2 regions of the Shewanella sp. MF08487 genome follow, and region 1 is predicted to be linked to the other one. Evidence: predicted binding sites of a transcription regulator. Region 1 holds the regulator's gene; the other holds the start of a gene.
What was found. The regulator sigma-54, encoded in region 1, starts transcription at its own class of promoters, with help from an activator protein. The targets are predictions, from matches to a motif close to GTTGGCACGNNNNTNGNNT.

Region 2: the regulator sigma-54 is predicted to act here: its motif matches at 1,504-1,522, upstream of fliD (flagellar filament capping protein FliD).

What each region holds. Positions count from the first base shown of each region.
Region 1 is NZ_JBOZPB010000030.1:31,685-35,072, reverse strand. It holds gene rapZ (RNase adapter RapZ) at 1-318, opposite strand, end outside; gene ptsN (PTS IIA-like nitrogen regulatory protein PtsN) at 315-758, opposite strand; gene hpf (ribosome hibernation promoting factor) at 761-1,048, opposite strand; gene ACRN9H_RS17410 (RNA polymerase factor sigma-54) at 1,077-2,555, opposite strand; gene lptB (LPS export ABC transporter ATP-binding protein) at 2,663-3,388, opposite strand, start outside.
Region 2 is NZ_JBOZPB010000008.1:40,288-43,675, reverse strand. It holds gene fliS (flagellar export chaperone FliS) at 1-125, opposite strand, end outside; gene fliD (flagellar filament capping protein FliD) at 139-1,482, opposite strand; gene ACRN9H_RS07815 (flagellin) at 1,796-2,608, opposite strand; gene ACRN9H_RS07810 (hypothetical protein) at 2,926-3,388, opposite strand, start outside.

The DNA of each region.
Region 1 (3,388 bases):
GGATAAAGGATGAAGGCGACGGGTTTCGCTGTAACGCTTGAGCAAAACTTTATCGCTAGAGTTAAGAAAGAAACTCGTTAGTTCTGTGCCTGGTGGCAGACTTTCGAGCTGTTTAGTCAATATTTTATCTTGCTCAGGCAGGTTACGTACGTCGACACTGATGGCGACGAGATCGTTACTGCCTTTAAGCTGATCAAGTAACGCACCGATTAGCGGTAGCGGAAGATTATCAACGCAATAATAGCCGAGATCTTCGAGTACTCTAAGGGCGACGGATTTACCTGAACCTGAGCGGCCTGACACTATGACCAGTTTCATCCCGTGATTACCTGATAGAGTTCTGCTTCATCATGTGTCTTGCGTAATTGTTTCAATATTTGCTTATCACTCAGTTTTTCGGCCATGCAAGACAAGGTGCTTAAGTGCTGCTGACATTGGTCAGCAGGCACCAGTAATGCAAATAAAATATCAACCGGTTGCTTATCAATAGCATCAAATGCAATTGGCTCTTCGCACTTAATAAGTACGGCAATGGGCTTATCTATATCGGCTAATCGACCATGTGGAATGGCGATACCGTTACCTATACCTGTGCTCCCCACCTTTTCGCGCGCCACTAGGCTTTCGAATATCTCTTGAGATGAGAGGGTCGGGTACTGGGCAGCGACTAGGTCGCTGATGAGTTCCAGTACTTTTTTTTTGCTGCCCGGAGTGGCGCAGGTCGTGCACTCCGGCCGCAGTATGCTACAAAGTTCCATTATTAGTGTTTTGTTAACTTCTCTTTGTGTTTAATAACCTGACGATCAAGTTTGTCTATCAGGGCGTCTATAGCTGCATACATATCAGTATGCTCGGCAGTAGCAAATACTTCACCACCGATGAGGTTTATCCTCGCTTCAGCAATTTGTTTTATTTTCTCAACATTGAGCACAACGTGCACATTATTGATCTGTTCGAAATGGCGTTCAAGTTTTGAAAACTTTTCTTCTACATATGCGCGTAACGATTCGGTAATTTCAATATGGTGCCCAACTAGGTGTATGTGCATAGAAACGTCCTCCGATATTCACTGTAGGTTATAAACTCTTACGCTGATTAGAAGGGGGAATAAGCATGGCTTCTCGATATTTCGCAATGGTTCTGCGTGCTACATTTATTCCCTGTTCTGCCAGAAGTTGTGCCATCTTACTGTCACTTAATGGTTTTTTCTGATTTTCTGCTGCAACCAGTTTTTTAATAAAGGCTCTGATTGCCGTTGATGAACATTCACCACCATCATCCGTACCAACATGGCTAGAGAAGAAGTATTTTAGTTCAAAAAGCCCCTTTGGGGTATGCATGTATTTTTGGGTGGTCACCCGCGAGATGGTGGACTCATGCATCTCGACTGCTTCGGCAATATCGTTAAGTACCATAGGTTTCATCGCTTCTTCACCATATTCAAAGAAGCCTTGTTGGTATTGGACAATACAGTTCGCCACTTTCAGCAGGGTATCGTTGCGACTTTCTAAACTTTTAATAAACCATTTAGCCTCTTGCAGATGCCCACGAATAAATTGGCTGTCGGCTTGGTTTTTAGAGCTGCGCGCCATAGAGGCATAATGTTGATTTACATTGATTTTAGGCATGTTATCAGGGTTAAGTTCAACGACCCAGCGGCCATTTTTCTTTGACACTGATACATCGGGAATAACATATTCGTCCTCGTTGGGGGTAATCAATAAACCCGGGCGAGGATTAAGAGTTTGGATGAGCGTTATGCCGTCTCTTAACTCATCTTCTTTGAGCTTAGTCTTACGCATCAATAATCTAAAGTCACGTGCCGCAATGAGATCTAAATGATCTTTAATCAGCATGCGGGCGTTATCAAGATGGGGCGTATCGGGCGCAAAGTGTGACAGTTGGATCAGCAGGCATTCGCTTAAATCTCTGGCGGCAACACCTATTGGGTCGAAATGTTGAATACGTTTAAGCACGGCTTCGACTTCGTCAAGTTCGACCTCTGGGTTACCTATAGCTTCCAGAATTTCTTCAGTGCTTTGAGTGAGATAACCTTGATCGTTTATTGCTTCGATAATGGCGGTCGCAATGGCTAAATCGGTTTCAGAAAAGGGGGTGAGATTTTTTTGCCATTCTAAGTGCTCATATAAACCGTCGCTAGTCTCACCTTGAAAGGGCATATCGTCTTCGCGACTCCCACCTGGACCTGAGTTAGGTGACGCGGTAAATACTTCATCCCAAGTCGTGTCCATGGGAAGATCGTCCGGCATGGATTCTTGAGTTAAAGATTCTGCGGTGTCGACGGTAGAGCTGTCTTTTTCTGGTGGCGGAGCGACGGATTCACTGAAATCGGTATCCGATAGCGTTTGGTTTACAGGGTCTTTAGTTGCGTCGAATTGATCCTCTTCCAGCTCGAGAAGGGGATTAGAATCTAAGGCTTGCTGGATCTCTTGCTGCAGTTCTAATGACGATAGTTGCAACAGACGAATTGCCTGCTGTAATTGTGGCGTCATGGTTAACTGTTGACCCAGTTTGAGCTGGAGTGACGCTTTCATGTTACCGCAGATCCCTAAGTTATTATTGTTAGATGGGGTCGCTGATTACCCTCTTGAGTCGAGCCGGATGGTGGTATAATTAACGACCATCGACTCCCTTTGGTTAACTATAGCCTGAATTGTTCACCTAAGTACACAGCCCTAACCTGCTGATTGTCTAAGATCTCTGCCGGAGTTCCTTCTGCGATTAGGTTTCCGTGACTGACAATATAGGCATGTTCACACACATCTAATGTCTCGCGAACATTGTGGTCGGTAATTAGTACACCAAGGCCACGACTTTTAAGCTGCTCAATAATTTTCTTGATGTCGATAACTGAAATCGGATCGACGCCAGCAAAAGGTTCATCAAGTAAAATGAACTTAGGATTAGCTGCTAAAGCCCGTGCAATTTCTACACGGCGACGCTCGCCACCAGACAACGACATACCTTGGCTGTCACGTATATGGGTGATATGGAACTCTTCAAGCAGATGTTCTAATTCTTCATCTCTTTGTTCTTTCGTTAATTCTTTGCGAGTTTGTAGTACAGCCATAATGTTGTCATGTACGCTCAGCTTACGAAAGATACTGGCTTCCTGCGGTAAGTAACCAATGCCTTTGCGGGCACGTAAGTGCATAGGGTCAGCGGTTAAATCATGATCATCGATAAAAATATGTCCTTTATCGCTCTTTACCAACCCGACAACCATGTAAAAGGTCGTGGTTTTACCGGCTCCGTTTGGGCCGAGTAGACCAACAACTTGACCGGTTTTTACCGTCAAACTGACATCTTTAACGACTTGGCGGCTCTTATAACTTTTCGCTAAGTTTTGTGCTCTTAGAGTGATCTG
Region 2 (3,388 bases), on a different contig from region 1:
CGTTCTAGTTCTTCCAATAAGCCTTCAAGTAACATACGTACCATATCGTGGGGCGTTGCCGCAGCGACTTGTGCATCTAACGCCGTTTGTTTATAAGCATTAAATGGATCGTACTCGTTTAACATTGATGATAATTTCCTAGTTAAATAACCCGCTCGCTGCACTAAATTGATTAATCGTCGCTTCCATTGCCGTAAATTGCGTCAAATAAATCTGATATCGCTGAGTCATTTGATAATTGTGACGGTCCATACTGTCATTCACACTTTTAATTTGTTTGTTTATGGTTTCTTGTTTGGTATCAATATAGCCATTGAACTGTGTAAACGGTTTTAAAGTTTTTTCTATGTTACTGATATAACTATCTTTACCAGTAAACATTGCCTGTACTTTTTCGGGATCCGCTTTAAAACTATCAGTCAGTTTCGCATCGTCAATTTTAAGCTTGCCATCACGGCCCATCTCAATACCAATATCAGATAAACGCATGCCGTTTGGTGCACTGGCAAATACTGAATCACGCAACTTAGTCTGTAATAAACGAATCGAAGTATCACCTTTCAACACACCAATCTGCGCTTGACTGACTGCAGGTGTTTTATCGTCTTTATCTTTATCCGCGGTGTCACTGCCGGAGGTACTCACGCCTACAGAGCGAGTCAATTGATTGATTTGTGTCATTAAAGAATTAAAAGAATCGACAAAATCTTTAACCGCTGTCTTATTGGCTTCAAAATCTTCAGTCACTTTAATCATGCTGCTTTCGCCAGCTGCATGTACTTTGACTAATTCAAGACTCACGCCATCAACTACGTTTTCTAGGTAGTTGCTACTGCTGGTAATACTAATACCGTTTAACGTTAACTGTGCATCTTGCGCGGCGCGGCGTTCTGTCATGCCCCAATCGGCACCATCAAACTGCACTTGCAGCTTATTCGCTACGCCAGATTCCTTTGACGACAGCATAAATTCGATTTGATTACCGGTGCGCACCAATGATGCTTGTACGCCAGTATCACCCGCTTGCTTATTGATAACATCGCGTAGCTGCGATACGGAAATAGCCGCGCCACCATTAATCGTTGCTAAATCAATTTCTAAACGCTTTGCCGGGTCACTGCCTACTTGAATGCTAATGACGCCAGTTGCGGGTAGCATTTCGTTTTCAGTGGCGTAGGTTTTAGTCAGCTGATGCGCTTGTGCCAACTTCTGCACACTTAAATCGTAGTTACCTTTAGGTGCATCAGATTTCACTGTGGCAGTGGCATTATCACCCGACACAGTCGCCATTTTACCATTGGTGGCACCACCCATTTCACTGAGCTTAGTGGCCATCTTCTTCATGTTGGTTTCAAGCAACGTATAGGCATCTAGCTGTGTTTTGCTGGTCGTTAGTTTGCCTTTATAAAGCGTATCTTTACCCGCACGGTCTGCGCCAACCAATTGCTGAGCAAATTGTGCCGCACTCATACCTGAAATCATAACTACCTCCAATAAATTGAAAAGCAAAACACATGCCAAAATTAATTAGTTGTTTTTAAACAACATTTAATCTGCGACATGGTTAGCGTGAGCAATGCGCTTCCGTAGAAAGCTATTAAACGGAAACCTGCCTTCCACTGTGAAATGCTAAATCGCAACGTAGAGCTGCTGAGCTTAAGTGTTTTTAAAGCAATATAATAAAAATGCCAGTCAGCTTAGCTCACTGGCATTCACACTCATATTGGCTAGCTTAATGAGCGGCATTAAAAAGCTATATCAGCTTAGTGAAGACGCTCGCTAACATGAGCTTTAATTAACGTAACAGACCCATGACTAAACCCGTATTCTGGTTAGCAGAAGCCAGTACTGTCGTACCCGCTTGAACCAGTAATTGGTTGCGTGTCATGTTGGCAGACTCAACAGCAAAATCAGCATCCATAATACGGCCAGCTGCGGCTTTGGTATTTTCAGTTATGCTAGTAAGGTTAGAGGCGGTATGACCAAGACGGTTAATGTTGGCACCTAAATCTGAACGTGCAGTACCCACAGCTTTAAGAAGTGTATCAACTTCATCAAGTGCTAATCTTGCGTTAGCGCCCGTATCTAATTTAACAGTAGTTGCTATTGCTGCTGGAGTATCGAATTTAACCTCAAGTGTCTCGGTCTTATCAGAACCAATTTGGAAAGTAACACCTTTAGCAGTAGCTAGTTCTGTAAACAAGTCATTACCCGCATAGGTAGTTTTGCCTAAGATACGAGTGACTTCTAAACTTAGCTCCTGAAATTCCGCATCCAAAGCTGTCATATCATCAGTTGAGTTAACCCCGTTCGCTGCTTGTGTGGCTAATTCTTTTTGACGGTTAGCAATGGTATTTATTTCTTCTAAGGCGCCATCTGCCGTTTGCAACATAGAAGTCGCATCAGAAATGTTACGAGAGGCTGTTTCCATGCCACGCACGTTGGCATTCATGCGGTTAGCAATTTGTAGACCTGCAGCATCATCAGATGCACTGTTGATACGCAGACCAGTAGATAAACGCTCCATAGCGTTGGTCAGTAGGTTGTTACTTTTGTTAACGGCACCTTGTGCAACGATTGACGCGTAGTTTGTGTGAACACCTAACATATTAATTCTCCAAAAATATTAAATAACTTGATTAGACCTGATTACAGGGATAACTAATTAAAGCGGCAGCTTCTGCTGATAACTGAAACGATATTTGAAAAAATATGTCATTTGCCCAACTAAATATAAAACTGAGCATAAAGCTTTAAAGCAAAATGTTAAATAAGCTCGTAAAAACAGTTACTAATGATTATGAACACTCGTTTAACCACCGATACAAAAATGCCAGTGGACTTAGCCCACTGGCATCAAGATGCAATATGCCACTTCAATAATAACAATGCGCTTAGATTATTGCGCAGTCGCGCAATAACCACTCACACCAACAAGGCGCTTACCTGTTCACGGTTTGCATTGCTTTGTGCTAGTAGCGAGATCATTTGGTAAGCAAAAGGCGTAGGTTGCATAAATTTATGCAAATACTGCAAATCTTCTTTCGGCAGACTGACAGCATTTAATTGCTTAGCCTTTGCGAGCAATAATCGATGCGAGGCTTGAATAGCTTCGATTTGCAGTGCAATTTTTTTAGCCACTTTGGCTATTTTAGCGAGTGTTATTTTTAACATATCAATATCAGTGAAGCGCCACTCGCGCGGATCTTGCCAGCTAAAGATTTCTTCTAGATGAATATTACGTGGCTCACCTGCGGGCAAGCGTTGCCCTTCACCCACCATTAATATGCCTTTATTAAGCGCTAACCAGCGCTCTGATGTCACACTGAATACCGTTTCATGGCTAATGGAGTGATCAATACTTATCTCTAGTTGCGCTAAAACAGGC